4 regions of the Nitratidesulfovibrio sp. genome follow, and region 4 is predicted to be linked to each of the others. Evidence: predicted binding sites of a transcription regulator. Region 4 holds the regulator's gene; each other region holds the start of a gene.

Region 1 (7,760 bases), on a different contig from region 4:
CGTTTCGACGCTTCGCGTTTGGCACACGTTTCGACGCTTCGCGTCAGGCCGCACGTTTCGACGCTTCGCGTCAGGCCGCACGTTTCGACGCTTCGCGTCTGGCACACGTTTCGACGCTTCGCGTCAGGTACGGACATTCGACGCTTCGCGTCTGGTATCGACATTCCGACCGAAACCCGACGAACATGAAAGGACCAAGGAGATGCAGATGAGCACCATCGTATCCGTCTGGGCGAGGGAAATCCTTGACTCCCGCGGGAATCCCACCGTCGAGGTGGAGGTTTCCGTCGAATCGGGCCACACCGGCCGCGCCGCCGTGCCGTCGGGCGCCTCCACCGGCACCCGCGAGGCGCTGGAAATGCGCGACGGCGACAAGGGCCGTTACAAGGGCAAGGGCGTGGAAAAGGCCGTGGACAACGTGATGGGTGAAATCGCCGAAGCCGTCGTGGGGCTGGATTCCCTGCGTCAGGTGCAGGTGGACAACACCCTTCTGGACCTGGACGGCACCGACAACAAGTCGCGCCTGGGTGCCAACGCCATGCTGGGCGTGTCCCTGGCCACCGCGCGCGCCGCGTCCAGCTTTCTGGGGCTGCCGCTGTACCAGTATCTGGGCGGCGTGAATTCCAAGGTGCTGCCCGTGCCGCTGATGAACATCATCAACGGTGGTGCGCATGCGCCCAACAACCTGGACATCCAGGAATTCATGATCATGCCCATCGGCGCGGCCACCTTCCGCGACGCGCTGCGCATGGGCGCCGAAACCTTCCATACCCTGAAGGCGCTGCTGGCCGCCGACGGCCACGTGACCAGCGTGGGTGACGAGGGCGGCTTTGCCCCCAACCTGAAGAACCACGACGAAGCCTTCCGCTACATCATGAAGGCCATCGAGGAAGCGGGCTACATTCCCGGCGCGGAAATCGCGCTGGCCATCGACGCCGCTGCCTCCGAATTCCACAAGGACGGCAAGTACGTGCTGGCGGGCGAGAACAAGAACCTGTCCAACTCCGAGATGGTGGAGTGGCTGGGCGAGTTCACCACGCGCTACCCGCTGATCTCCATCGAGGACGGCCTGGCCGAAGCCGACTGGGACGGCTGGCGCGAACTGACCTACAAGCTGGGTGACACCATCCAGTTGGTGGGCGACGACATCTTCGTGACCAACCCCGACATTCTGGCCCAGGGCATCGACGAGGGCGTGGCCAACTCCATCCTCATCAAGCTGAACCAGATCGGTACGCTGACCGAGACCCTGGACACCATCGAGATGGCCAAGCAGGCCGCCTACACCACGGTGATCTCGCACCGCTCGGGCGAAACCGAGGACCACTTCATCTCCGATCTGGCCGTGGGCCTGAACGCCGGTCAGATCAAGACCGGCTCGCTGTGCCGCAGCGACCGGCTGGCCAAGTACAACCAACTGCTGCGCATCGAGGAAGACCTGGACGACACGGGCATCTACTTCGGGCCCATGATGAGCGCGCACTTCGGCTTCGAAGAAGAAATCGAGGAGTAGCGCACTGTTGCGTGATAATGGGGAGGGGGCCTGCGTGGCTCCCTCCCTTTTGCTTTCGGCGTGCAGGCGCGGCAGAGCGTTGCACGTGGTCCGGCAGGAAATTTCGGTATGAACCCGCCCCCAAAACGGGGGGGCCGGGGGAGCATGCTCCCCCGGCGGGGCACGGGGCAGCGCCCCGATATCTCGCCGCCTACTCTCCTGAGGGGGGCAAGGCGGCGATACATGGCGAATGCAACCGGAACGCAAGACGGTGCCGGGCAGCGGAATCGGACAGGCGGCGCGCACGCGCGCCGGATTTCGGGAGGTTGGAGACATGTTGCTGCTCGACGGCAAGGCGACGGCTGCGGCCATTCGCGCGGAATTGAAGGAAGATGTGTCGGCGGGGCTTGCAGCGGCTGGCCGCGCGCCGGGGCTGGCGGTTATTCTGGTGGGCGAGGATCCGGCCTCGCAGGTGTACGTGCGCAACAAGGAGCGCGGCTGCGAAGAGGCGGGCATCCGCTCCGAGGCGTTCCGCCTGCCTGTGGACACCACGCAGGAAACGCTGGAAGTGCTGATCGACGAACTGAACGGGCGCGCGGACATCGACGGCATCCTGCTGCAACTGCCGCTGCCCAAGGGGCTGAACAGCCAGCGCTGCCTGGAACGCATCAGCCCGAAAAAGGACGTGGACGGCTTTCACCCCGAAAACATGGGCCGTCTGGCGCTGGGCCTGCCCGGCTTTCGCCCGTGTACCCCGGCGGGGGTAATGACCCTGCTGGAGCGGTACGACCTTTCGCCTTCGGGCAAGAAGGCCGTGGTGGTGGGGCGCAGCAACATCGTGGGCAAGCCGCTGGCGCTGATGCTGGGCGCGCCCGGCAAGTACGCCAACGCCACGGTGACGGTCTGCCATTCCGGCACGCCGAACCTGGCCGAGGAATGCCGCCAGGCGGACTTTCTGTTCGTGGCGGCCGGGCGGCCCTGCCTGGTTACCTCGGACATGGTCAAGCCCGGCGCGGTGGTGGTGGACGTGGGCATTCACCGTACCGACGAGGGGCTGGTGGGCGACTGCAAGTATGACGACATCACCTGCATTGCCTCGGCCATGACCCCGGTGCCCGGCGGCGTGGGGCCCATGACCATCGCCCAGTTGCTCATCAATACCGTGATTTCGTGGAAGGCCCGCACCGGCATTGCCGGGTAGTCGTGCTGGCGGGATTTGCGGAGGGAGGCGGGCCATTGCGCCCGGCTTCCGAGCGTGACGCTTTTCAGGGCCGCGCGGCGATTGCCGTGCGGCCCTGCCGCGTTGGGGCGATTGTCGCGTTGAAGCGGTTGACGCGTAGCACGGGACAGCGCGCGGCATGCACCGGAGCCGTGTGCCTGGCCCGTTGCCCGTTGGCGTGCGCGGAAGCGGTGCGCCCTGCCGCATGATGTCCCGTAAGGGGTGTGTCCGGTACCCGAGCCGGCGGCCTTGCCCGGACCCTGGGCAGGTTCTGCCGCCCGTTGGAATGCGGGGGGTACGCCTGTCTTTACATTCCGCAAGGTTGCTTCGTGTTGCTTAGCGCTGGCACGGCTCGTGCTTTGCGACCCCTCAGGGAAGAATCTTCCCCGGTTCCGCGTGCCTGCCTTCCGTCGGGAAGGCAGTCGAAACGCGTCACGGACCGGGGTACTTCGCGCCCGAGGAGATACGCATGTTACGCGCCCTCTATTCCGGCGCCACCGGCATGAAAACCCTGGCGCAGGGCATGCAGGCGGTCAGCAACAACCTGGCCAACGTCAACACCGTGGGGTTCAAGCAACAGCAGGCGCTGTTCGAGGACCTCATGAGCCAGTACGCAGGCACGGGCAACTCGGCAACCACCTCCATCAGCCAGGTGGGCCTTGGCACGCGCCTGACGGACATCCGGACCCTGCACGGACAGGGGCCGTACGAATCGGGCTCCGCTGTCACCGACCTGTCCATCAACGGCAAGGGGTTCTTTCAGGTAACGCTGGACGGCAAGACGCACTACACCCGCGCGGGCAACTTCCGGTTCGACAAGGACGGAAGCCTGGTGGACCCCAACGGCTTCGTGCTGAACGGGCGAGCCATCACCGACGGGGTGGAGGGGGCCACCGGCCCCATCAGCCTGCCGCCGGGCGCGGACGGGCGCAACGTCATGCCCCCCAAGGCCACAACGTCCATCACGGCACTGAACAACCTGGGTTCGGGCGACAGGTCGTCGGATGCGGCCAACCCGTACTTTTCGCTGCTGTCCAAGTGGAACGGCGCGGCGGACACCCCGCTGGGCGATTCGGCCTATACGTACAAGCAGTCTATCAAGGTCTACGACGCCACGGGCAACGCCCACGACGTGACCATCTATTTCGACGGTGCCGGGCAGAGCGGCGGCAACAAGTATTTCGAGTTCGTGGTGGGCATGGACCCTGCGCACGACGGTTCGGCCATGGCCGGAACGTCCGCTGCGGGGCTGCTGATGTCCGGCACGCTTACCTTCAATTCATCCGGGCAGTTGGTGAACATGTCTGCCTACACGCCCACGAGCACGGACGCCACCAACCTCAGCAACTGGGCACCGGCGTCGTTCGGGGCGGACGGGTTGCCGCAGTTCATCGCCACCTTCGCGAGCGGCGGGGGGACACAGGTGGTGGGGCTGGATCTCGGCCTGTCCTCGTCCACCGGGGCATGGACGGCGGGGGCGGGCAGCCCGGCGGCGGTCGGGTCCAACGCCACCAGCCTGATGGGCATGGCGGGGGCCACCCTGGCGGCGGTCAGCACCACGGCCTACGGCGGCAGTTCGTCGGAAATCCGGGCGAAGCAGGATGGCTACGCCCAAGGCATTCTGGTGGACATCGACATCAGCTCGGACGGGATCATCACCGGTCGCTACAGCAACGGGCAGAAAGACGACCTGTACCGTCTCACCCTGTACCGCTTCACCAGCGAAGACGGCTTGCGCCGTGAGGGCATGAACCACTTCTCTGCCACGAAGGAATCGGGCGCGGCGGAAGAGGGGCTGCCCGACACCGAAAACTACGGCACCGTGGCGGCCAAGAGCCTGGAGCAGTCCAACGTGTCCATGGAGCGGGAATTCGTGAACATGATCATCTACCAGCGCGGCTTTCAGACCAACTCCAAGTCGATCATGACGGCGGATTCCATGATCCAGAAGGCGCTGGAACTGAAGCGTTCGTAGATTCGCAGTCCTGACAGATTACCCAAGCTGCATGAAAGGCCGCCTCCAGTACTGGGGCGGCTTTTTGCATGACGTGAAAAAACGTAAACAGGGAGCTCCGACACGTTGCATAACGATTAATCCATACGCCATGAGATGCGCTGCATTGAGGCAATATCATTTCAGGGCGATTCGTATGGGAACCACTCTCGAGTGTTCATGTGGACAGCGTCGAAATATGGTTGTACATGCGCCATGGGTGACTCGTTTGCAACTATTCATGATCTTTTTGTTGAAAATGTCCTTGTAGGTGACAGGCATAACAACCGTGAAGATAAACATGGATAACTAAGAATTATGATTAATCATAAGGTGACGTTTGACGAGAGCAAGCTGTCATGGGCCGACTATCAGCAACGCGTCATTGATGCGTTGAAGAAAGAAAATTATTCTCTGTTTGACGAAGGGCGTGTGTATGTCTCAAACGAGGAATTCAGTGGAATCGCAGATATTGAAATTCGGTGCAATATCCCGAAGCTTCGCGTTGGCGGAAAAACATCCAAGAACAATGACATAATTATTGCTGCAATAGAATGTAAAAGAAGATCAAGAACGCTAAGTCTTGATGTTGTAGGTAAAATATTTTGCTATGCGATATTAAACAGACCGCATAATCTATTTATTGTTTCTCCGAAACCGCTTTCTGCTCAAGCAAAGATGTACGCAGAAAGATTGTTCGGTTCGTCACACGTCAGGGGAAATTTTGACCATACGCAGTTCCACAACATGACGCTTGGGCAGTTGTTGGCGCGACGTAAATCAGAGGAGAAGGAAGAGGCTGGTGAAATTCGCATCGAGCAATTGATTGTTCGCATCGAGCATAATTGGGGAGTTGAGATCGTCGCTGACGATTCTTTCATGCCGGACCAAATTGAAGTTCCCGTAGGCGCACGAGTCGTTTTCGATATCGTCGTTTCCGGGATGTCGGGGGCTAATCTTTTCCTGGCGATTGCTGACGCGGCCGAACAGCCTTTGGGTTCTTTTCGAGCAGGCCCCCTCGAGCCATCACTTCCAGTCTGCTTGGATTTGTCCACAGGACGCAATGTGACAGTGGCCGGCGTGCTCGCCAAGGTGGGTGTTGCCGATTCAACCTTCCTGCCTACGGATATGATTCGCTTCATCACCGCCGGGAGCGCAGAGCCCTTTGGCGACTTGAGGAACTCTGAGGCCCAACATTTTGCCCAGAGCCAGGCGCGCCATGGTTCTGCTCGCGTGGTCGCTATTCATGGCGAAGCCGGTGTCGGGAAAAGCCATTTCTGTGAGTCTGTTGCGCGCCAGCTCAAGGACGATTTCAACTATGACTGCTTTCAGGCTATCGCAACTGAAACTGCAGGCAGCGATCTGTTCGCTCGCATACTGAAGGCGCGCCTGTTCTCAAACGTGAGGGACCGCCGCACGCAATCAGCCGAAACCGAGTACGAACTTGCCGAGGCTGCCGTTGCCCAATTCGCAAATGGCGTCGAAGCGTGCGATGATATCGCCAACGCACTGAAAAGGGCAACGGATGGTCAAGCCACAACATCCGATGGGTTGGCGATATTGGATTCACTCACGCACGCAATCCGGCACTGTCCGCGTCCCTTGTTGATAGTTTTGCGCAATTGCCATCATTTTCCGCCCGCTACGATTCGTATGCTACGCGAGTTGTTTTTGAGGCTACATGCCGAAGGATGGGGCAGCACTCATTTTCTTCTGGAATACCGGGATACCGACCGACGGGAGAACCCGGCCTGGGATAACGCGCTGGTTCAATGCGCCAATGAGCTTGGCTATGCGTTTAAGTACCACCCTGTCGTACCTTTGACGTGCGCGGAGGTCGAACACCGGGTTTGCGCTCACATAGAATGCCCGGAAGCATCAGATATCGCCATCACTCTCGTTCGAATGACTGGGGGCAATCCGATGTTTCTTGAACATGTAGTGCGCCAGTTCATAGACGACGGCATCATCATTCCAGGCGACCGCAAGCGGTACCGCGTTGACCACATGGATATTTTCAAGCGACGCATTGAGAACGTCCCGCATACAATTGAAGACTTTCTCAGCTTCCGGATCGGCGAAGTGGTGAACAGGGCAGAGCATAGGCTTCGCCCGGTCATCAAGGCATACCTTGGCCTCAGTGCGCTGTCGCTGAGCTCCCGCACTTCGGATGTCACCAGCCTTGACGAAGCCCGAATCGCCAAAGCCCTCCATGTCCGCCCTGTAACGCTCGAACGCATTCGTAGCCGTGTCCTTGGTGGGGGCGTGATGAAATCAAGCCTGGCTGCCCCGCCAGCAGTGTTTTCCCATGACATGATGGCCGCATCGGCATTGGCTGTCGTGCGAAAGGACTCCAGTTTCCGCGATTACGGTTTGAACTACTTGAATCTATTGGATAGCCGCGCCATCGACGACGCTGTGATCGGTGGGCGGCTGAGCAGTGTCCTTGATCGTCCTGCCGATGCTCTCATGCATTTCGAACGTGGTGCCCGGCTTTCCGCTGACGAGGGAAGCTTCATCCACCAACGGCGCTGCCTTGAAGGCGTGTGCCAGATATTCGCCGATCAAGAGGCTGCGGGTGATGCCATCAACTACGCGGCGTTCGTGCAGAGCCAGATGGATTTCTTGTGGAACGAAATTCAGCGCGGATCCCAGTATGTTGCCGAGCGCATGCTGAACGGACTCAAAAGTCGCTTTCAAGCTGACGAAACAAACGGGCTGGAGCGCGCGACTGTGGCCCGTGAGGCAATGGGGATATTGGCGAGGTATCGTTTGATACTGGACCTGCGGCAAGGCTTGGCTCGAAGCTTTGTGGAGGATTTCGAAGCGTTTCTCAATTTTGAGCCTCGCGGACCAGCTCTGGCTGCCGGACTGACCCGCCTGTTGCTTTTGGCTACTCATACATGCAATCCGGTTCAGGCGGTAAAAGTGCTTGAGCTTGTGTATGCGAACGGGAATCCGTTCGAAGGTCAAAGTGAAGAAGCACAGTCGAGCTTCCTTTCTGATGTGGGGCACCTCTTTCTGTTGCAGGAGCCAATGGTGACACAGCGGCTTTG
Region 2 (7,760 bases), on a different contig from region 4:
CACCTCGTATTCAAGGCCGCGATAGGTTTCCACGTGGCCGCGCTGACGTCCGTAGCCGCGCACCTCGGTCACCGTCAGCCCGAACACCCCTATGGCGATCAGCGCGTCCTTCACCGCATCCAGCTTGAACGGCTTGATGATGGCCTCGATCTTCTTCATGGCAGCCTCCTACTTCATGGCCTTTTTCAGGTTGAAGTCGGGGTAGGCGGAAACCGCCACCTCGGCCTGGTCCAGCCCTTCCAGTTCCAGTTCCGGATCGACGCGCAGCGGAATCACCTTGTCCAGCAGCTTGAAGAACACGTACATCACCACGAACACGAACACGATGTTGGTGATCATGCCGGTCAGCTGGGCCATGAGCTGCGAGGCATCGCCGTAGAACAGCCCCTTCACGGTGCCTGCCACGCCGTTCAGCCCGTCGCCGTAAGTGCCGTCGGCAAACAGGCCAAGGGCCAGCACGCCCCAGGCGCCGTTGACGCCATGCACCGAAATGGCGCCCACAGGGTCGTCGATCTTCAGGGTCTGCTCCACGAACAGCACGCTGACGCACAACAACAACCCGGCCACGGCGCCGATGCCCACTGCCGCCACCGAGTTGACGAACGCGCACGGTGCCGTGATGGCAACAAGGCCCGCCAGCAGGCCGTTGGCCGCCATGGACACGTCGGGCTTGCCGTAACGCATCCACATGTACATCATGGAAAAGAACGCGCCAGAAGCGGAAGCCAGCATGGTGTTGGTGGCAATGACCCCGATGCGCAGATCGCCGCCAGCCAGGGTAGATCCGGCGTTGAACCCGAACCAGCCGAAGGCCAGGATGAAGCACCCGGCAATGGCCATGGGGATGTGGTGACCGGGCATGGCCACCGGAGTACCGTCAGGCTTGAATTTGCCAAGGCGCGGCCCCAGAACGATGGCTCCCGCCGCTGCCGCAACGCCGCCGGTCATGTGCACCACGGACGACCCTGCAAAGTCGGCCATGCCGTGGCCAAGGGCGAAGTTCTTGCCAAGGGCAGACAGCCAGCCGCCGCCCCACACCCAGTTGGCGAACAGCGGGTACACGAACATGGAAATGAAGAAGCCGTAGACGACGAAGGACTTGAAGGTCCAGCGTTCCGCCATGGAACCGGTGGGGATGGTGGCGGTGGTGTCCATGAACACCATCTGGAACAGAAAGACGGAAAAGATCACCGCGTCATAGGCATCGCCGGACAGGAAGAACCCGGTGGTGCCGAACAGGCCGAAATCCTTGCCCGCGATGGTCACGGTAAATTCGTTGGCCAGCGCCCCGGCGCCGCCCAGGCTGAGCACGCCGCCCACCCCGCCCATTTGCAGCGCAAAACCGCATATCCAGTACCCCAGCATGCCGATGCCGTAGATCATCATGTTCATGGCCATGGTGTGCCCGGCGTTCTTGGCACGGGTGAAGCCCGTTTCCGCAAGGGCGAAACCCGCCTGCATGAACATGACCAGAAAGCCGCACAACAGCGTCCACACCATGTTGATGGCGATGCGGTTATGCCCCACGACATCGGCAACCTTGGCCGCCAACGGCTCACTCTGGGACAGCGTGTCGAACTCTTCCTTGGTGGGTGCTCCCGCCGTCGCGCCGATGACGTCCGCAGCAGTACCGATGGATGCGCCGCTCGGATCAGACACAGGAGCATCATCCGCATATGATGCGCATGATACGAACAGTGTGCACAAGACAATGAGCGCTGTTACGATAGCTTTCAGCCGTTTCATCCCGCATTCCTCACTTCATGCAACACATTTTGCAGTTACATGCACTTCTGCTCGATGCAGATATGGAAAAAATGTTTTTCCCAATACCACCCTTAATACAGAAATGCACGTGGCAGCTACGATGAAACGTGTGAAGCATCTTTCAGGCCAACTCATCAACATCATACTTTTCAGGCAAATACGCAGGCACCCACCACCCAGCCGCTCCCGGATGGCGCCGTATAAACACAAAATTGTCAAAATAATCATTCAAATTTTTACTATTTTGTTCTTATTTCCTCGAACGTCGCTTCCTCTCTCCTCTACAACGCCAAAAGTAATCCTGACGCGGCCCGGCACACACACGTCAAACCTGCCCGCACGCAACACGCTCAACTTTTCAACATGTTAAAAGAACGCCGCCAGACACTCATAAATTTTACATTATTGCAACAAGAGGCGCCGGACAAAAAACTAAGGCCGCCCTTCCTCACGGAAGGGCGGCCTTGCGTCTTCTCTGCTGGCGAACGACGGCTAGTCGTCGAGCATCTTGGCGTTACGCAGTTCTATCTTGGCGGCGGAAGAAAGTTCGCCCACGAACACGCGGAACATCTCCTCGCGCTTGGCGGACAGCACCGTGGCGCGCACCGTTTCTGCGGCGGCGGACCATTCGGCGTCGGTGGGGCGCTGCACGTCCTTGACCCGGAACAGCACAGCCCCCGCAGAGGTATCCACCGGGGTGGCCTGCCATGCGCCGGGGGCGGCGGCAAAGGCGGCATCCACCAGGGCACGGCTCTGGCCGAAGGGAGCGATGACGCCGTTGCGCCCGAAGGCGTCGGTTGCCTTGACCTTGGCGGAAAGCTCGGCGGGCAGGCCATCGGCCAGCTTGGCCCCGGCTTCCTGCGCGGTCTTGACCGCCAGCTTGGCACCTTCGATGCGGCGCACCTGGGCGGCCACCTCTTCCTTCACCTTTTCCAGCGGGGTCACGCTTTCCGGCTGCGATTCCAGCACGGCGGCGATCATGTAGCCGCCTTCGATTTCCAGCGGCGTGTCGATGACCGTCCCTGCCGGGGTGGTGAAGGCGGTGCCCACGGACTGACCCTTCAGCCCCACGGCAACTCCGGCGTCCGCGCGCGAGAACAGGCCCGTGGGCTTGCGCTCCAGCTTCAGCGCCTTGGCGATGTCGTCGATGGACTTGCCCGCGCCCGCCATTTCCAGTGCGGTATCCAGGGCCTCGTGCATTCTTTCGGATGCCTTCTCTTCGCCGAGGCGCTGGCGGATTTCACCACGCACCTCGTCCAAAACGCGGGTGCGCTGGGCTTCGTGCGCTTCCAGCTTGATGACGTGCCAGCCGAAGGCGGTGCGCACGGGGGCGCTGATCTCGCCAGCCTTCAGTGCAAACACGGCCTCCTCGAAGGGGGGCACCATCTGGCCCTTGGTGAACCAGCCAAGGTCGCCGCCCTGCGCGCCGCTGCCCTTGTCGTCGGACAGCTTGCTGGCCAGCGCGGCGAAGTCCTTGCCCTTCTTCAACTGGGCGATGACGTCCTCGGCCTTGGCGCGGGCTGCGGCATCCTCTTCCTTGCTCGCCCCTTCCTGGGCCATGAACAGGATGTGGCGGGCGCGCACGCGCTCCGGCACCACGAAATAGGTGTCTGCGTTGTCCGCGTAAAAGGCGGCGATGGCCGATTCGGGAATCTCCACGCTGGCGGCCAGGCTGGCCGGGGTCAGGGTGACCGCATCCAGGCTGATGCGCTGCGGGTTGCGCCAGGCATCCATGTTTTCGTTGTAGCGTTCGGCGATCTGCTCATCGGTGGGGGTCACCTTGAGCACGTAGTCTTCCAGGGGGAACAGCACGTATTCGACGGACCGGCGCTCGCGACCATAGTCGAACAGGGCGCGGGCTTCCTCGTCGGTCACCGAGGCGGGCGTGGTGACCCGGTCACGCAGCTTCTGCAGCAGCATGTCGTGGCGGATGCCGTCCTCGAAGCGGCCGGGGGTGGTCTGCTGGCCCTTGAGCACGGAACAGTACACCTCGGCGTCGAACTTGCCGTCGCCGTTGCGGAAGGCGGTTATGGACTCGATGGAGCGGCGCAGTTCGACCGGCGACACCGAAAGCCCGATTCGCGCGGCCTCGTCCGACAGCAGTCGTTCGGTGATCATGGACTGCAACACCTGGCGCTTGAGGCCCATCTGCTTCATGTCCTCGGCGGTGATGCCGGGGTAGCGGCTGCGCAGCGCTTCCACCTGGCGCTCGTATTCGCGCCCGAACTCCTGGAACAGGATGGGCTTCTTGTTCACCGTGGCAAGGGCGCCCGACGAACTGTTGTTCATGGAGCCCACGCCCCAGAAGACGAACACGAGGATGATGACGCCGAAGGCAATCTTCACGCCCCACGACTGCGCGTGGGCACGGATCAGTTCAAGCATTGAGAAACTCCATTGCGGTGTGCGCCAATGCCCCCCGGTGCGTCCGGCTGCGCCGGTGCGCATCGGTTGCGTCGGGGGGCCGGGGGTGCCGGAGGCTCCGTGCGGAGTCCCGGCAAGGACACCCTACTGTTTTCTGGAAAGGCGGACGTGGTTCAGCAATCCGCCTGCCCGGATAATATCCAATTCCTTCTGCGTCAAATCGTTCCGCACGCGGATGGCGCCCGCGCCCTCCACCAGCACCTCCACCTCGCCACCGGCGGTGATGACCGAGGCGGGAATGGTCACCGTACCGCCCACGGCCAGCCTGTCATAATCGGCCCGGTCGCACAGGATCAGCGGCAGGATGCCGAAGTTCACCAGGTTGGCTCGGTGGATGCGCGCCAGCGAACGCACGATGACCGCGCGGATGCCCAGGTGCCGGGGGGCCAGCGCCGCATGTTCGCGGCTGGAACCCTGCCCGTAGTTGTCCCCGGCCACGATGACCCCGGTGCCCGCCGCCCGGGCCCGGGCCACGAAGTCCGCGTCCACCCGGCCGAACACGTGCTGCGCGATGGCGGGCACGTTGGAGCGCAACGAGGTGATCTCCGCCCCGGCGGGCATGATGTGGTCGGTGGTGATGTCGTCGCCCAGCTTGATGACCACCGGTGCCGTCACCGTGTCGTCCATGGGCGTGAACTGCTCCAGCGCCACGATGTTGGGCCCGCGCAGCACTTCCACGCCGCTGCCGTCCTTGGGCGGGAAGGCGAACAGATGGCGGATGGAAGGGGCCTTTGCCGGCAGTTCCGGCTGGGCCGGGGGGGTGCCCCAGGTGGCCGGATCGGTGAACTGCCCGTTCAGTGCGGCCATGGCGGCGGTAAGCGGCGAGACCAGGTACACCTTGGCGTCCTTGGTGCCGCTGCGGCCTTCGAAGTTGCGGTTGAAGGTGCGCACGCTGACCCCGCCCGACACGGGCGAGCCGCCCATGCCGATGCACGGGCCGCACGAACATTCAAGGATGCGCACGCCCGCGTCCAGCAGCGGTTCCACCAGCCCTTCGGCGGCCAGCATCTTCAGCACCTGCTTGGAGCCGGGCGAGACCATGGTGTCGGTGCCCACGTTCACCAGCTTGCCGCGCAGCACCTCTGCCACCATGCGCATGTCGGCATAGGACGAGTTGGTGCACGAGCCAATGGCCACCTGGTCCACCGAAAGGCCCGCCAGTTCGGCCACGGGCACCACCCGGTCGGGCATGTGCGGCTGGGCCACCAACGGCACCAGCGCGGAAAGATCGATGACGATCTCGTCGTCGTACGTGGCATCCGCGTCAGCGCAGAGTTCCTTCCAGTCGCCCTCGCGGTCCATGGAGGCCAGGAAGGAGCGGGTGCGTTCGTCGCTGGGGAAGAGGGAGGCCGTGGCCCCCAGTTCCGCGCCCATGTTGGTGATCACCGCGCGCTCGGGCACGCTCAGGGTGGCCACGCCCGGCCCGGCGAACTCGAACACCTTGCCCACCCCGCCCTTGACCGTGAGCAGGCCGAGCAGGTGCAGGATGACGTCCTTGGCGGAGGCCCAGCCGGTCAGGCGGCCTTCCAGGCGCACCTTGACCACGCGGGGCATGGAGATGAAGTACGCTTCGCCCGCCATGGCCAGGGCCACGGAAAGGCCGCCCGCGCCCATGGCCAGGCTGCCGATGCCGCCCGCCGTGGGGGTGTGGCTGTCGGAGCCGACAAGCGTTGCGCCGGGCAGCGCGAAATTTTCCAGATGCAACTGGTGACAGATGCCGGTGCCGGGGGGCGAAAAGATCACGCCGTGCCTGGCGGCCACGGTGCGCAGGAAGCGGTGGTCGTCCGGGTTGCGGAAACCCATTTGCAGGGTGTTGTGGTCCACGTAGCTCACCGAAAGGTCGGTGCGCACGCGGTCAACGCCCATGGCCTCGAATTGCAGGTAGGCCATGGTGCCGGTGGCGTCCTGGGTCAGGGTCTGGTCGATGCGCAGGCCGATTTCGGCCCCCGGGGCCATCTCGCCGCTGACGAGATGCGCCGCGATGATCTTCTGCGTAAGGTTCATGGACATGCTACCCCTCGTGGATTCGGCGTTGCCGGTATGGCGTGCGCGCCCGCGCCGCCCGTAAGCTGATTCGTCCGGCGGGCCGAAGGTCCCTGGGACACGGTGCATCGTATGGTTGCGGGCCGGTGCGATCCGGTTGCGATCCGGAACCCGCGAAACGTCAGGCTGAACAGCCGGCAAAACATCTGGCGATGCGACAGGCACCGTGCGGAACGTGCCGCACGGCGGCCCGCGATGCCGGGGCCACATGCCGCAACCGCCCGCGAACCCGCGCGTGGGGTTCCGGGCGGCTTGTCCGGTGTAGTGCACATCACCGCGGCCCGCAAGGGGCGTCAGGCCACTTCTATGCCCATTCCGCGGTATTCGTTGAGCTTGTTGCGCAGGGTGCGCACCGAGATACCCAGCAGTTCCGCCGCTTGGGTACGGTTGCCGGAGGTGACCTCCAGCCCCTTCAGGATCATGATGCGCTCCATCTCGTGCAGCGGGATGACCCCGCCGGGGAAGGAGCCGCCGCCGTTGGAACCGCCAGCCGGACCACCATCCGCCGTGAACCCGCCGGACAAGGAGCCACCGGACAAGGTGCCACCGGACATGCCCGAGGCGCCTTCCGCCCCTGCCCCAGTCGGGGCGATATCCCCCTCGGAGCCGGGGAACAGGTCACCCTCGTCGAACAGCGGCCAGGTGTCGGGGTCGAGCAGAAAATGCCGGGTGGTGATGGGCCGCCCCCCGGCCAGCAGCACGGCGCGTTCCATCAGGTTCTGCAACTCGCGCACGTTGCCCGGCCAGTCGTAGTGTTGCAGCCACTCCTCGGCCTCGGGCGAAAACTCTACGGGGGCAAGGCCGTACTCGCGCACGTAGGTGGCCGCGAAATGCCGGGCAAGCACAATCACGTCGTCGCCGCGCTCGCGCAGGGCGGGCAGGCGCAGGGGAATGACGTTCAGGCGAAAGAACAGATCCTGCCGGAACTTGCCCTGCTTCGCCCAGTCATCCAGATCGCGGTTGGTGGTGGCCAGTACGCGCACGTCCACCTTCACGGTTTCGGTGCCGCCCACGCGGTCTACCTCGCCCTCCTGCAACACGCGCAGCAGCTTGGCTTGCAGGCCAAGGTCCATCTCGGAAATTTCGTCGAGCAGGATGGTGCCGCCGCTCGCCAGCTCGAACTTGCCCAGCTTGCGGGCAATGGCTCCGGTGAAGGAGCCCTTCTCGTGGCCGAACAGCTCGCTTTCCAGCAGGTGTTCCGGCAGGGCGGCGCAGTTCACGGCCACGAAGGGGCCTTCGGCCCGGTCGCTCCAGCCGTGCAGGAAGCGCGCGAACATTTCCTTGCCGGTGCCCGATTCGCCGGAAATGAGCACCGTGGCGCGCGAAGGGGCCACCTGACGGGCCAGCGCCAGCACGCGGCGCACGGCGGGATGGTCGCCCACGATGCGGGGGACGCCGGGGCGCTGCTCGGGCGTGCGTCCACCCAGGGTGGACGAAGGAGGCACCGGCGCGGCAGCGCGGCGCGGCGCGGGCAGCGCTGCCACCACCTTCTCGAACAGCAGCGGTTCCAGCCAGTAGTCACGCGC
Region 3 (7,760 bases), on a different contig from region 4:
TGGGACTGGCGCCCGGCTCGCATCTGGGCGAGGCGGTGGAATTTTTCCTGTATGACACACCCAAGGTGCTCATGCTGCTTTCGCTGGTGGTGTTCGGCATCGGGATGGTGCGTTCGTTCTTCACCCCGCAGCGCACCCGCCGCCTGCTGGCCGGGCGTGGCGAGGCGGTGGGCAACGTGCTGGCCGCCCTGCTGGGCATCGTCACCCCGTTCTGCTCCTGTTCGGCGGTGCCGCTGTTCATCGGCTTCGTCTCCGCCGGGGTGCCGCTGGGGGTGACCTTTTCGTTCCTGGTGTCCGCGCCCATGATCAACGAGATCGCCGTGGTCATGCTGTACGGCCTGCTGGGCTGGAAGGTGGCTGCCCTGTACGCGGGCACGGGCCTTGCCATCGCCATCGTTTCCGGGTGGGTCATCGGGCGGCTGGGCATGGAGCGCCACATCGAAGGCTGGGTGTTGCAGGTGCGGGCCGATGCCGAGCAGCAGCATGACGCGGAGCTGTCCTGGTCGGGCCGCATCGACTACGGCGTGCAGGCCATGCGCGACATCGTGGGCAAGGTCTGGCCGTGGGTGGTGCTGGGCATCGCGGTGGGCGCGGGCATCCACGGGTACGTGCCGGAGGGCTTCATGGCCTCCATCATGGGCCGGGGGGCGTGGTGGGCGGTGCCGCTGGCCGTGGCCATCGGCATTCCCATGTACTCCAACGCGGCGGGCATGATTCCCGTGGTGCAGGCCCTGCTGGGCAAGGGGGCCGCGCTGGGCACGGTGCTGGCGTTCATGATGGCCGTCATCGCCCTGTCCCTGCCGGAGGCGGTGATGCTGCGCCGCGTGCTGAAGCCCCGGCTGGTGGCCGTGTTCTTCGGCGTGGTGGGCCTGGGCATCGTGCTGGTGGGATATCTGTTCAACGCCCTGGTCTGAGTTGGCGGGCCTGGCGGAACCAGTCCGGCCCGTTTCGGCTCTTCCTGAAGAGTGCTGGCCAGTTCTTGTCGCCCCAGATCAGACGGGATCGGGCCTGAACGGGCGGCATCCGGCGCCAAGGCATTTTTCCTTGGCGCCGCCGGAAAAACGCTGACGGTCGCATGGCACTCCCCCGGGGAAGTGCCATGCGACCGTACTGCGTTTCCGCTCCCTCTCGCCGCCTGAGCGTTGGCAGAATGACGGCGAAAGGTGATTTTCCGGCCCCTAGCGCCAGCATCGGGGCCGGAAAATCGTATGGGGAGGGGAGTATCTTGCCGATGCCTGCCGCGCGAAGCGGCCAGCGCCTCGGCTACCCGAGCAGGGCGTACATCTCGCGGGCGTCGGCGTGGTCGGGCACGCGGTCGAGAATGGTCTCGAGCTCGGCCCGCGCCTCGTCCTTGCGGCCAAGGGAGATCAGGCACCCGGCCAGCGAGAAGCGTACGTTGTCCTTATCGGGGGAAAGTTCCAGGAAGGCCCGCAGGTGGGCCACCACTTCGTCGATGCGCCCAAGGTGGTAGCCAAGGCGCAGCACGCCGTTCATGGCCACCAGGTTGCCGGGGTTCATGCCCAGCGCGGCCACGAAGTGGTCGAAGGCCTCTGCGTGCGCGCCGGTTTCCATTTCCACCAGGCCCATGCCCGCCAGCGACTTGTCGGTGGCTTCGATGTTGGCGGCCTTGCGGTACAGTACCAGGGCGGCTTCAAGGTTGCCGCGCTGCACGGCGATGGTGGCGAGCCCGAGGTACGGATCCGGATGCACGCCGTTGCTGCCGGCGGCCTTGCGGTAGTACTCCTCGGCCTTTTCCAGGTCACCCATGAAAAGGTAGCACTCGCCCAGTTCCTTGTTGATTTCGTAATCGAGATGGTTGCTCATGTTCTCCCCTCCATGCCGTAAGGCATTGCGCTTCTGGGTCGCCCCGCGCTGCGCGGGGCGGGCGCCTTGTCCGGCGCCGGAGCGGTTCGCCTGTCGGTTTCGCGAACGCTCACGGGAAAGCTGTGCCCATGCCCTCCGCTTAGCACGATGCGTGCCATTGCTGGCTGCGGAGTTGTCGTGAGCACAGCGAACCTAGCAAGCCGCATGCCACACCATTTTGACGGGTTGGCGGGCTATAGGCAACCCATGAATATATAAGTTGTATTTGTAATCGTTAAGCTGGGCGGCAGTCACCTCCGCATGCCGTGCGCGCCATCTGCCCAGGCACAAAGCGCCGGTTTGCCGTCCCTCCGCCATGCTCCTGTCCGGTACGGGGGGGCAAATCCTGCCGCCACGACCCCATGCCCCGCATGACAGCAACGCCGCCCGACCATCCGCGTGATGGCCGGGCGGCGTCGTCATTCCGGCGGGTGCGGTACGTGCGAAACAACGTTTTTTGTATGTAGTTATTTGAAATTAAAAAGATTCATGGTGCTGGAACAGCTCTTGCTGAACCGGGGGTGCATCCACGGGCCGCACGTCGGTCACCACCCCCCCTGGCGGTTCAGCCCCAGGGGCGAAAAGGGGAGGAATCCCGCATGAAAAGCCTTTACGAACCGCATGTGAACCTTGTCGGCAAGGTCATGGACATGCAGCTCCAGCGTCAGAATGTCGTCATGAGCAACATCGCCAACGTCCGGACGCCCGGCTACAAGCCGCGCGAACTGGAGTTCGAGAAGCAGTTGCAGGCGGCGCTGGGGCTGGACGCCAAGGGGCGGATGACCCGCACCGAGCAGAGCCACATGCCCTCCGAGTTCAGCCCCGACGGTTTCAACGCCGACTGGGAAAAGGCGGCCAAGCCGCGCATCATCCATGGCGAAGACCGCGTGAACCTGGACAAGGAAATGGCCAAGATGGCCAAGAATTCCCTGCATTACACCGCCCTTTCCACCGTCATTCGCGGCAACCTCGAGGGCGTCAAGAACATCATACAGGAAGGGCAGAAGTAATGGACTTCATGACTGCCATTGATATCGGCGCTTCCGCACTCAATGCGGAACGCACGAACATGAACATCATTTCCATGAACCTGGCCAACGTGAAGACCACCCGCACCGAGGACGGGGGGCCCTACCGGCGCAAGACCACCATCATGGCGGCCCAGGACGTGGACGACCCCTTCTCCAAGCATATGAAGGGCGCCCTGGACCGCGAGCTGAAAGGCGTGCGCGTGATGCACGTGGCCACCGACTCGCGCCCCCTGAAGCGCGTGTACGAGCCCGGCCACCCGGACGCGGACCAGGACGGCTTCGTCGCCTACCCGGACATCAACGTGGTGGAGGAAATGGCCAGCCTGATGACCGCCCAGCGCGGCTACGAGGCCAACGTGACCACCATCGACACCGTGAAGGCCATGTATACCAAGGCCTTGGAAATCAGCCGCTAGGCAGCGGGGAGACACGGCCATGAGCATCCAGGCAGTAGGACTGAAGGCGTATTCCAACGCCCTCGGCAATTTCATGAAGGCCGAACAGGCCACCCGCACCACCCCCGCGTCCACGGCCTCGGGCGTTCAGGCCAAGACGTTCACCAACACGCTCTCCGAGTCGCTGACCAAGGTCAACGACATGCAGACCGAAAAGGCCAGCATGATCCAGGCCTTCGCCTCCGGCGAAACCCAGAACGTGCACGAACTGATGATCACCCTGCAAAAGGCCGGGCTTGCCGTGAACATGACCTCCGCCGTGCGGAATAAGGTCATGGAGGCGTATAAGGAACTCAGTCGCATCCAATTCTAGCGATCTGCCGACCTTCCGCCCTGCGGCGTCGTCAGGCATCGTTTTTTACTCCGGTCACGTACGAGAAAAGTACGCTCCCTTCGTAAAAAGCTCGCCTTCCTCGCCGCAGAACGGAAATCCGGCAGATCGGGACGCCCGGCAGACGACGGGAATCATCCGAATGCCCCGGCGGGGTGCCTCCCGCCGGAGAACGAGAATCCGACCACGCCAAGCGCTCGGCAGGCGACGGGAATCACCCGAATGCCCCCGAATGTTTGTCCCGGCCTTTCCTGAGACTGCACACACGGCTTACAGCATCACGACCACTCGCCAGAGACGCCCCCGGAGGAAGAACACATGGCTCCCGCTCTCGCAGACGTCATCCAGAAGGCCAAGGGCTTCTGGGAACGCATCTCCATCTCGCAGCGCATCTTCATCGCCGGCATGGCCGTGGCGGTGGTGGCCGTGTTCTTCGGCCTGGTGTTCTGGATCAACCGTCCCGACTACCGGGTGCTGTACTCCAACCTGTCGCCCGAGGACGCCAGCCGCGTGGTCAAGCTGTTGCAGGCCGACAAGGTGGCCTACAAGCTGGAGGGCGGCGGCTCTTCCATCACCGTGCCCGCCGACAAGGTGTACGACCTGCGGCTGAAGGTGGCCGGTGAAGGCAACCTGGTGGGCCAGGGCATCGGCTTCGAGATTTTCGACCAGGTAAAGGTGGGCCAGACCGACTTCGTCCAGAAGATCAACTACCAGCGGGCCCTGCAAGGCGAACTTTCGCGCACCATCTCGGAATTTCCCAACGTGGAAAGCGCGCGCGTGCACCTGGTCATTCCGCATCGCAGCCTGTTCATCGAAGAACAGCAGAAGCCGTCCGTCTCGGTGGTGCTGAAGCTGCGCGACAGCACCAAGAAGCTGGAACCCAAGGACGTGCAGGCCATCGTCAACCTGGTGGTCATGGCCGTGGAAGGGCTGGACAAGTACAAGGTGTCCATTGCCGATACCACCGGCAAGATCCTGTACGCCCCAGACGAGGACGGCAGCATCAACGGCATGACCACCACCCAGCTCGACCACAAGCTGCGCATGCAGCAGACCCTTGAGCGGCGCATAGAAGAGCTGCTCTACCCGGTGCTGGGCGCGGGCAAGATCATCGCCAAGGTCAACGCCGACCTCGACTTCAGCCAGCGCACCATTCGCAAGGAACTGTACGACCCGGAAAAGACCGTGGTGCGCAGCGAACAGCGCAGCGAAGAATCGCAGCGCGGCCGCTCCAACCTCGAGGCCGGATCGCCCGACGCCAACTTCCGGGGCGATTCGCCCACGGGGGGGGCCTCCACCCAGGAAGGCAACCGCGAAAGCCGCACCACCAACTACGAGATCAACAAGGAAGAGCAGAACATCGTGGCCCAGGTGGGTGATATCTCCCGCCTGACCGTTGCGGTGATCGTGGACGGCACGTATGAGAAGGGGGCGGACGGCCAGTGGACCTTCGTGCCCCGCAAGGCTGAAGATGTCGAACGCATCCGCCAGTTGGTGGCAAATGCCGTGGGCTACGAGCGCTCGCGCGGTGACACCATCGAGGTAAGCAGCATTTCGTTCGGCGGGCCGGACGTGCAGCAGGAATCGAGCCTTGCCCAACTGGTCATGGACTACGCCCTGCGCCTCGGCAAGCCGCTGCTCAACGCCCTGCTGGTCTTCCTGTTCCTGGTGCTGGTGGTGCGCCCGGTGGTGCTCGCCATGATCCGTCCCCGCGTGGAGGGAGAGATGATCGAAGGGTTGGAAGGTCTGCCCGAAGGTGAAGAGCGCCTTGCGCTCATCGAGGGTGACGAGGAAATGGACGCGCTGGACGCGTTGAAGAAGATCGAGGACATCAAGGCTCACGCCCTGCAGATGGCCGAACAGAACATGGATCAGGCCGTGAGCATCATCAGGAGCTGGTTGAAGCATGGCGACGGAACAAAGGTTGGAGCAGCTTAAGGGGCCCCAGAAGACGGCGATCCTGCTTCTCGCCCTGGGCGACAAGTTTACCGCCGAAATCTTCAAGCGCATGGAGCGGCAGGAAATCGCCGCCGTCTCCAAAGCCATCGTGGAGCTGGAGACCGTGCCCAAGGAACTGGTGGAGGACGTCCTGCGCGAATTCCACCACGCCCTGGTCACCGGCCAGGACATGATCTCCGGCGGTGCCGAGGCCGTGAAGCGCATGCTCATGAAGAACCTGGACAGCGAGACCGCCAAGTACATCATGGACTCGCTGAACCTCGACTCCGGCCCTGCGCCGTTCCGCGAGTTGGGCAACGTCAGCCCGCGCCTGCTGGCCCAGATACTGCGCAACGAACACCCGCAGACCCTGGCGCTGATCCTGGGGCACATGCACCCGGAAAAAGCCGCGGAGCTGTTGACCAACCTGCCTGCCGGCGTGCGCCCCGAGGTGCTCATGCGCCTTGCCCGGCTGGAAGCCGTGCCCGAAGACATGCTGATGGAAGTGGACAAGGTGTTGCAAAGCCAGCTCATCGCCATGGGCGGCAAGGAAGGCAAGAAGGTGGGCGGCGTGCCCTCCGTGGCCGAAATCCTCAACGCCGTGGACCGCGCCACCGAAGAAGAAGTGCTGGCCGAAATCGAGGAAGAATCCTCGCAGATGGCCGAAGACATCCGCAACCTCATGTTCGTGTTCGAGGACGTGAAGGCGCTGGACGACCGGGGCATCCGCGAACTGCTCAAGGAACTTTCCAACGAGGATCTGACCATGGCCCTGCGCGGCGCCTCCGAGGATCTGCGCGAGAAGTTCTTCAAGAACATGTCGGAACGCGCGGCCACCATGATCCGCGAAGATCTCGAGATCATGGGCCCCACGCGCCTGTCCGACGTGGAAGGCGCGCAGCAGAACGTCGTGAAGACGGTGCGCAGACTGGAAACCGAGGGCCGCATCATCGTGGGCCGCGGAGGCGGAGATGTCTTCGTCTGATTCCGGCAAGCCGGAACGGTGGGGCACCATCTTCATGGGGCCCACCCCCTTCTCCGAGACCACCCTGACCGGCATGGAGGGCGCCAACCCGCGCCCGTTGTGGGACGAGTCCACCGAAGAGGAATACATGGCGCGCGTGCGCGCCAAGGCGGAAGCCAGGGCGCGCGAGGTGCTGGACAAGGCCGCCGACGTGCTGGCCCAGGCCCGCGCCGAGGCCGAGGTGCTGCGTGCCGCCGCCCACGAGCAGGGTCGCAACGACGGCTACGCCGAGGGCATGGCCCAGGCCCAGCACGAACTGGACGAGTTTCGCGCGGCCATGGGCGAATCGGTGTCCGCCGTGCTTTCCGCTATCCAAGGGCAGTGCTCGTCAATCTTTGCCGCGTGGCGCGGTGACCTGGTGGACCTGATGCGCGCGGCGGTGGAACGCAGCGTGGGCCTGGTGGTGGACGCGGAACGCGCCGCCGTGCTGGAAACGCTGTTCGTGAAGTCGGTGCAGGCGCTGGAGCACCGCCGAACCCTCACCGTGCGCGTGAACCCGGAGGACGAACCGGCCGTGTCCGACATCATCGCCGCCACCAAGGACCGCTTTCCCGGCCTGGAGGCCTGGAGCGTGCGCGGCGATGCCGGCATCGACCCCGGCGGCATGGTGGTGGAAAGTCGCGACGGCATGGTGGACAACACCATCGAAACGCGCCGCCGGATCATCGAGGACGTGCTGGCCGGGCTGACCCTGCCCGAGGATCGCCCATGATCCTGTCCGCCCTGTCCGCCCTGTCCGACCTGTCCGAACCGTTGCCTGGGGATCGCTCGTGACCTCGCCAGACAGCCCGCACGACAGCCGCCTGTCCGGGCTCGATCCTGCCGCCTGCCTGCGCCTGCTGGGCGAGGTGCAGGCCATGCAGACCTACGGCAAGGTCACCAAGGTGGTGGGCCTGGTTGCCGAAGGCTGCGGCATAAAGGCCCCGCTGGGCGCGGTGTGCCACATGCTGCCCGAAGGGTGCGATTCCGGCCTTGCGGGCGGCGCCGGGCGGCAAGGGGCCGCGCCGGACCCCGCGACATGCGAAGGCATTGCCGCCGAGGTGGTGGGCTTTCGCGACGGCAGCCTGCTGTTCATGCCCTATGGCGACCTGCGCGGCATCCGCCCCGGCAGTCTCATC
Region 4 (7,760 bases):
GGGCGACCATAGGCCATCACGGGCAGCCACGGCAGAACCGTCAGAATCGTCAGAATCGGGCGAACCCGCCACGAAAAACCGGTGGCGGTGCCACTTCGATGACCACACCGGCACCGGATACCAGGCAGACTGACCTTATGCGAACCGATGCGACCCTACTCGACCCGATGAGCCCCGCTGAGCCTGAACGCGGCTGATGCCCTCCGGTCCGGTCGGTCAGCCCAGTTCCATGTGGCGGTGCTCCATGGATACGGCATAATCAGATTTTTTCAAGGCACGAAGCAGGGCCTCTGCCACCGAGACAGAGCGGTGCCGCCCCCCGGTGCACCCGATGGCGATGGTCAGGCGGTATCGCCCTTCCGCCTCGTACTGGGGCAGCAGAAAGTGCAAAAAGTCCAGAAGTTTCGCCAGAAAGACATCGCCGTGGCCCGCTTCCAGCACGTATTTGGCCACCGGCTCGTCCAGGCCGGACAAGGGGCGCAAATCGGGCACGAAATAGGGGTTGGGCAGAAAGCGCAGGTCGAACACCAGGTCCGCGTCGGCGGGCACGCCGTACTTGAACCCGAAGGTGACGACGTTGATGCGCAGCGAGCGGATGCGTCCCTGGATGGAACTCCACTTCTTCTGGATGACCCGGCGCAGGTCGTGGATGGAATAGCTGGAGGTGTCCACCACGAAGTCGGCGGTTTCGCGCACCGGGGCAAGGCGCAGCCGCTCCTGATCAAGGGCCTGTTCCAGCCCCATGCCTTCGCTTTCCAGCGGGTGCGGGCGGCGGGTGGTGGCATAGCGCCGGTTTAGTACTGCGGGGTTGGCCTCTATGAACACCACGGCCGGGCGCACGCCCATGCCCTGCAAGCGTTCCAGGGTTTTTTCCAGATTGCGGACGAAGTTGCTTTCGCGCAGGTCCATGCCCAGCACCAACCCCTGATAGTGGGCCAGCGCCTCCCGGTTCAGGATGGTGACCATCTGCGGGGCAAGGGATGCGGGCAGGCCGTCCACCGTGAAGTAGCGCAGGTCTTCCAGCACGTTGAGTACCGTGCTCTTGCCCGCGCCGGACAACCCGGTGACGATGATGACGGGAAAGTTGGCGGTGACCACGGGGCTTCCCGCATCCGCAGCCTTGACGGGGGTGCCGGACGCGGCGCCGGAGGCTGTACCAGGTACGGCGACAGACGCCGCCGGAGCGGGGGGCGTATCGGACGGCGTGGCCTTTGTGGGCATGGCGGACTCCTCGGACGGCCCGTGCCGGGTGCCGTTTCAGGGGCGCGATGGGTGCGCGACAACTGCGAGTGGGAGGTGCGCGGTACGGTCAGGCAGTGGGGCGGTGGCCCCGCCCTGCTCCGTCGCTCCGGACCTGCCGCGCGTCAGGTGGTGCGCGTCACGTCGTACGCATGAGGGCCGTGAAGGCCTCGCCGTCCTGCGCGTCGATCATGGCGCGGCGGAACTGCGGATCCTTCAGCAGGCGGGAGATGTGGGCCAGGATGCGCAAATGCATGCCCGCCACCTGTTCCGGTGCCAGTACCAGGAAAAAGAGGTGACAGGGTTTCATGTCCAGCGCGTCGAAGTCGATGCCCGGCACGCTGCGCCCCACGGCCACCACGATGTCGTTGATGTTCACCAGCTTGCCGTGGGGTATGGCCACCCCGTCGCCGATGCCGGTGGTGCCCAGCGACTCGCGGTCCTGCAACACGCCCAGCGCAACGGCGGCATCCACTTCGGGATGCCGCCGCACCACGGCCTGCACGAGTTCCGCCAGCACCTCTTTCTTGGTGCTGGCGGAGAGCTCGGACAGGATCAGATCATCTTGAAGATACTCCGAAAGCCTCATGTATGGTGCCTAGACGACCGGATCGATAAGGCCGAAATCGCCGTTGCGACGCCGGTAGATGATGTTGACGCGTTCCACTTCGGCGTTCAGGAACACCAGGAACTCGTTGTCGCCCTGGTCAAGCTGCATGGCTGCCTCGTCCACGTGCATGGGCTTGGGGGCGAAGTGGTCGGTACCGGTGATGGTTCGCTCCTCGCCTTCGCCCACGGTGCCGAAGGTGAACACGTCAATGCCCTTGCCCAGCTTGCCCAACTTGTCGGACTGGACGGAACGGCGGCGGTCCTTCAGCTTTTCCATCTGCTTGCGCAGCTGGGATTCCAGCTTTTCCAGCACCAGGTCGATGGTGGCGTACATGTCTTCGGACTGTTCGACGGCGGAGAAGGTAAAGCCGTCGCCAGCCATCTGCACTTCCGCCTTGTGACGGAACTTGTCGACGGAAAGGTTCACCTGCATTTCCAGGGCGGATTTGCCGACGAACCGGCCAAGCTTTTCAAGACGACGGCGGGCGTACTTCTTCAGGTGGTCGGAGGGTTCGAAATTCTTGAAGGTGAAGGCGATGTTCATACGCTCCTCCTGTGGTGAGAGGGGGAAAGCGGCGCGCGGCACGCACGCTGGGTGCGGTTGCCGGGTGCGCCGCAGAAGACGGATGCCGCCACGCGCATGGTCTGGCGCGGGCCTCGGACCGTCAGAACAGCTCCTTCCGCTTGGAAGAGGAGGGAATGTCCATGGCAGTACGATACTTCGCAACGGTCCGGCGGGCAATATTGACTTTGAGCTGTTCCTTCAAAATTTCGCCGATGCGCTCGTCGCTCAGGGGGTCGTGCGGGTCTTCGCCGCTGATCAGCTTCTTGATCAGGGCCTTGACGCTTTCGGAACCCACCTGGCTGCCGTCGTCCAGATCCAGCGCGCTGTTGAAGAAAAACTTCAACTCCATGATGCCGTGCGGTGTGGCCACGTACTTGCTGGTGGTGATGCGGCTGACGGTGGATTCGTGCATGCCGATGTCGTCGGCGATATCCTTGAGGATGAGCGGTTTCAGGCGCGAAACCCCGTCCTCGAAAAAGCCGCGCTGATACTTCACGATGGATTCCACAACCTTGTACAGCGTGCGTTGGCGCTGGTACAGGCTCTTGATGAGCCACGAGGCAGAGCGCATCTTTTCCTGGAAATATTCGCGTTCGCCCGCGGATGCGGCCGCTGCGGCGGACCGCTCGTACATGGTGCTCAGTTGCAGGTGCGGCAGGCCGTCCTCGTTGAGCATGATGATGAAATCGTCGTCGTACTTGTAGACGTACACGTCGGGGCTGACGAACTGGGGGTCGCCGCCGCCGTAGCTGGCGCCGGGCATGGGGTCCAGGGTCTGGATGAGGTCCAGGTACTCCTTCAGGTCCTCCATGGTCAGGCGGAACTTGCGCAAGAGCGGCTTGTAGCGGCGCTTTTCCAGATCTTCCAGGTGGTCGCGCACCAGTTCCACAAGCACCCTGTCGCGCGTGTAGCCCAGCATCTCGATCTGCACCAGCAGGCATTCCTGCGCCGTGCGCGCGGACACTCCCACGGGGTCGAAGCGCTGCACGGCATGCAGCACGGGCTCCACCTCGGCTGGGGCCACGCCCGCCATTTCGGCGATGTCGTCCACCGTGGCATGCAGGTAGCCCGAGGAAGCGATGTTGCCGATGATCACCTCGCCGATGTCCTTCTGGCGCTCGGTAAGCGAGGACAGGCGCAACTGCCACATCAGGTGCCCTTCAAGCGAGGGCTTGGCGGCGTAGCGGGCCTCGAACGAGGTCATCTCCTCGGGCATTTCCGATTCGCGCACCGTGGACTGGCGGCTGGTGCTGGCAAAGTCGCCCAGGTAATCTTCCCAGTCGGCATCGCGTGCGATTTCGCGGTCGTAGGCAACGTCGGCAGCTGCGGTGGCGGCTTCGCGCGGGTCGGGCACCTCGACCTGGGGCGCCTCGTCCTGGGCTTCCTCCAGAAACGGGTTTTCCAGCATCTCCTGCTGCACCGTCTCGACAAGCTCCAGTCGCGAAAGCTGCAACAGCCGGATGGCCTGTTGCAGTTGCGGCGTCATCACCAGCTGCTGGGTGAGCTTGAGCTGTTGCCTGAGTTCCAATGCCATGCGTGGGCAACCCCTATGACCCTGCGTCGAGACCGTATGGCCCTGCGCCGGGATCCTGTAACCTTGCGTTGAGGCCGAACGAGATGACGACGCGACGAGGTGCGCGACGGCAAGCAAGAAACGGCCCACTGTGGAAATGTGTTCCCTTCCCCAAGAGGTTAGGGAAACCATGCCATAGAAGCAAGAAGTATGCAACCGCTGTCGCCAACACGTCGCAAACCATCGGCGGCCCCTTGCGCCCCCTGTCCGCAATCGCCTGTCGAAGGCGCTGCCTCCAACGGACACGGCGCCCCCGCAAATGCGGAAGGCGCCGTGAACATGGAAGGGGTGGCCCCTTGCGCATTTGCCTGGCAGGACGTGAAACCGGCAGTCGTTACAGCGAAAAGCCTTCGCCCAGATACACATCCCGCGCGCGCGGATTGTCCACGATATGAGCTGGGGTGCCTTCCAGTATCACCTCGCCCTGGTGCACCAGATAGGCCCTGTCGCAAATGTGCAGGGTTTCCCGCACGTTGTGGTCGGAAATGAGCACCCCGATGCCCCGGTTGCGCAGGCCGGTGATGAGCTGCTGGATGTCGTCCACGGCCAGCGGGTCGATGCCCGCGAACGGTTCGTCCAGCAGGATGAACTTGGGCTCGCGGATCATGGACCGGGCGATCTCCAGCCGTCGTCGTTCGCCGCCGGAAAGATGCAGGGCCACGGAATCGGCCAGGTGGGTGATGCCGAAGTCCTCCAGCAGCATGTCGCTGCGTTCCTTCTGCTGCGCCCTGGAAAGCCCGGTGTGTTCGAGAATCATCTGAAGGTTCTGGCGCACGGTGAGCCGACGGAAGATGGAGCTTTCCTGCGGCAGGTAGCTCAGTCCCACCCGTGCCCGTTCGTGCAGGGGCCAGTCGGCGATGTCGCGGCCATCAAGCTCGACCCGTCCCGATGTCGGCTTGATGATGCCGATGAGCATGTAGAACGTGGTGGTCTTGCCCGCGCCGTTGGGGCCAAGCAGCCCCACGGTCTCGCCCTGGGTCACCGTCAGCGATACGCCGCGCACCACCTCGCGCTGGCCGAACTGTTTGTGCAGGTCCTCGCCGCGCAGCATCGAGCTCACTGGGCAGCCCCCTTGGAGGTGGCATCGCCCGTGGAGGCGTCCCTGGTGTCGTTGACGTCCTTGGGGTCCTTGGAAGCGGGCTTGGCGTCCTTGCCGTTATCCCTGGATTCGCCAAGGGGGTTCACGTCGCCGGACGAGGTGAACACCGCCTGCACCCGCTTGGTGGAGGTGCCGCGCACTTCGCTGCGGTTCTCGCGGGTGTAGAAGGTGATGATGTCGCCCTTGATGCTGTTCTCGCCCTCGTGCAGCACGGGGTTGCCTTCCATGACCAGCACGGCGTTGTCCACGGTGTAGGTGGCCTTCTCGCATTCGCCGGTACGGGTATCGCGCTTCATGCGCACGTTGCGCTCGGCCACCATGCGGTCGATCTCGCCCGCGTCCATCCCACCTGGGCCACCCGCCCCCGTCCCGCCAGAAGCGCCCGAAGTGCCCGAAGTGCCAGACGCTTCCGCACCCTGCCCTGCCCCTGCCTTGCCGGACTTGGCCGCCTTCTTGCGAAGGTGCAGGGTAATCTTTTCGGCCCACATCTCGAAGTCGGGCCGCTGGACGTACACATCACCCTCGAAGACCACTACCTGGCCCTTGGCGTCGTACTGCATGCGGTCGGACTTGACGGCGGTGGGCACGTCACGACGCACCTCGGTGGCCGATTTGGCGTCAGCCGCCACGGCGGGGGCCGAAAAGGTCAACAGCAGCGCCACGCACAGCGCGGAGCGGATGCCGGTATGTCTCATTGCCTGTTCTCCTGCTTGGTTGGCTTGGATGCGCCCGCGTCCCGCCGCGCGGCCTTGGGGGCCGCTGACTTCTTGTCCGGTGACGTTTGGTCGGATGACTTCTTGTCCGGCGACTTCTTGCCCGACGACTTCTTGTCCGGCACCTTCTGCGCGGTCTTCTTTTGCGCGGCGGCCTTTTTCTGCGGGGGAGTGGGGGCGGCTGCCTTGCGGGCGTCCTGCGCCTGTCCGGTCCTGACCGAAGTCGCCCTGGTGGTCGCGGCCTTGTCCGTAGCGGGCTCGCCGTTCACGCCGCCCGAACGAGGAACAAGCAGCATGGACACGCCGTCGCTGCCGCGCAGCACGTCGCTGGCCATGTCCCATTCCAGCCTAGTGGCGTTGCCCGAAAGGCTCTGCCCCTCTATGCGGGCGCCTTCGGGAAAATACATGGTCCGGCTGGTGCCGTTGTACACCATAAGCCTGGCAAACAGTTCATGGCGGTCGTGGGTGGCATGCACATCGTCCCACATGCGCATCATCTGTATCTGCTGCTGCACTTCGCCCTTCCTGGCCACGATGCGCAGCTGCCTGCCGCCGTCCATCTGGTAGACAAGGTCGGGCCTGTCCACGTCGATGGCGTTGTTGCTCTGGCGCAACTGGGCCCAAGTGGCCTTCAGCCGCCACAGTTCAATGCCCTTTTCGCCCTGCACCAGCTCGATACCCTTCATGGCCACACCCACCGCCTCTTCCAGCGTGGTGGCATCGGTAACGCCGCCGGAAATGGCCGATTCCAGCGCCTGGCGCATTCCGCCCTGCCAGCGCCACGCGGCGGCCCCGCCGACAAGCAGTGCCACCAGCAGCAGGATCAACAGCGTACGGCGTCTCATGCCTGCTCCGGCCAGCTTTCCAGCATGCGGTCCAGCACCCCCTGCTCCACCAGCAGAAAGCGGATGGCTTCGCGCACGGCACCGTGACCGCCGTTGGTGGTGGTCACGTAGCGGGCCAGGGCCTTGACCTCTGGCTGGGCGTTGGCCACGGCCATGGGCAGGCCCACCAGCTTCAGCGGACCGAAGTCCACCCAGTCGTCGCCAAGGTAGGCCACCTGCGACCATTCAAGGTCATACTTGCGGCGAATGGAGTCGATGCATTCCGACTTGTGCAGGAAGCCCGCGTGGTAGTCCTCTATGCCAAGGCTGCGGATGCGCGCCTCGACCGCGCCGGAGGCAAGCCCGGTAATCACCGCAACGGTGATGCCAGCGGCCTGCGCCAGCTTGATGCCCAGCCCGTCCTGCACGTTGAAGCGCTTGGTCACCCGGCCTTCGTCGTCATAGTACAGGCCGCCGTCGGTCATCACGCCGTCCACGTCCAGCACCAGCAGCGAGATGGACCGGGCCAGGTCTTCAGCTCGCATGGGGCAGACTCCAGAGGGCGGCAAAATCGCGCAGCAGCGGGGCCAACCTGTCCAGCGGCCAGCTATTGGGGCCGTCGCACAGGGCGTGGTCGGGGTCGGGGTGGGTTTCCAGGAACACCCCGTCGACCCCGGCGGCCACGGCTGCCCGGGACAGCATGGGCACGAAGCGGCGGTCGCCGTCGGACGAGGTGCCCTTGCCGCCGGGCAACTGCACCGAGTGGGTGGCGTCGAACACCACCGGCACGCCGAAGCCCTGCATGATGGGCAACGAACGGAAGTCAACCACCAGATTGTTGTACCCGAAGCTGGCCCCGCGTTCCGTCAGAAGGATGCGGTTGTTGCCGGTGGAGCGCAGCTTGTCGAGCGCCGGGGCCATGTCCCACGGGGCCACGAACTGCCCCTTCTTGACGTTGACCACCCGGCCCGTCTGGGCGGCGGCCAGCAACAGGGTGGTCTGGCGGCACAGGAAGGCGGGAATCTGGAGCACGTCGGCCACTTCGGCCACGGGCCGGGCCTGTTCCGGCTCGTGGATGTCGGTGACCACGGGCAGGCCGGTTTCCTGCTTGATGCGGGCCAGCCATTCCATGCCGCGC

Evidence for each region. The regulator sigma-54, encoded in region 4, starts transcription at its own class of promoters, with help from an activator protein. The targets are predictions, from matches to a motif close to CTGGCACGGNNNNTGCTT.
Region 1: ABWO17_RS10840 (flagellar hook protein FlgE) is a predicted target of sigma-54. The motif match lies at 3,054-3,071, and genes of this name have one in related genera.
Region 2: ABWO17_RS11925 (ammonium transporter) is a predicted target of sigma-54. The motif match lies at 1,880-1,897, and genes of this name have one in related genera.
Region 3: flgB (flagellar basal body rod protein FlgB) is a predicted target of sigma-54. The motif match lies at 2,359-2,376, and genes of this name have one in related genera.

What each region holds. Positions count from the first base shown of each region.
Region 1 is NZ_JBDXXH010000005.1:126,022-133,781, forward strand. It holds gene eno (phosphopyruvate hydratase) at 209-1,513, shown strand; gene folD (bifunctional methylenetetrahydrofolate dehydrogenase/methenyltetrahydrofolate cyclohydrolase FolD) at 1,827-2,693, shown strand; gene ABWO17_RS10840 (flagellar hook protein FlgE) at 3,181-4,686, shown strand; gene ABWO17_RS10845 (AAA family ATPase) at 5,023-7,760, shown strand, end outside.
Region 2 is NZ_JBDXXH010000006.1:127,207-134,966, forward strand. It holds gene ABWO17_RS11920 (P-II family nitrogen regulator) at 1-159, opposite strand, end outside; gene ABWO17_RS11925 (ammonium transporter) at 169-1,659, opposite strand; gene ABWO17_RS11930 (peptidylprolyl isomerase) at 2,260-4,152, opposite strand; gene ABWO17_RS11935 (aconitate hydratase) at 4,276-6,201, opposite strand; gene ABWO17_RS11940 (sigma 54-interacting transcriptional regulator) at 6,528-7,760, opposite strand, start outside.
Region 3 is NZ_JBDXXH010000007.1:61,821-69,580, forward strand. It holds gene ABWO17_RS12545 (permease) at 1-914, shown strand, start outside; gene ABWO17_RS12550 (tetratricopeptide repeat protein) at 1,264-1,824, opposite strand; gene flgB (flagellar basal body rod protein FlgB) at 2,463-2,873, shown strand; gene flgC (flagellar basal body rod protein FlgC) at 2,873-3,310, shown strand; gene fliE (flagellar hook-basal body complex protein FliE) at 3,330-3,662, shown strand; gene fliF (flagellar basal-body MS-ring/collar protein FliF) at 3,999-5,618, shown strand; gene fliG (flagellar motor switch protein FliG) at 5,587-6,603, shown strand; gene ABWO17_RS12580 (FliH/SctL family protein) at 6,590-7,354, shown strand; gene ABWO17_RS12585 (FliI/YscN family ATPase) at 7,446-7,760, shown strand, end outside.
Region 4 is NZ_JBDXXH010000002.1:648,630-656,389, forward strand. It holds gene rapZ (RNase adapter RapZ) at 217-1,098, opposite strand; gene ABWO17_RS05855 (PTS sugar transporter subunit IIA) at 1,379-1,828, opposite strand; gene hpf (ribosome hibernation-promoting factor, HPF/YfiA family) at 1,838-2,392, opposite strand; gene rpoN (RNA polymerase factor sigma-54) at 2,514-3,947, opposite strand; gene lptB (LPS export ABC transporter ATP-binding protein) at 4,321-5,037, opposite strand; gene ABWO17_RS05875 (LptA/OstA family protein) at 5,043-5,780, opposite strand; gene lptC (LPS export ABC transporter periplasmic protein LptC) at 5,777-6,643, opposite strand; gene ABWO17_RS05885 (KdsC family phosphatase) at 6,640-7,167, opposite strand; gene kdsA (3-deoxy-8-phosphooctulonate synthase) at 7,157-7,760, opposite strand, start outside.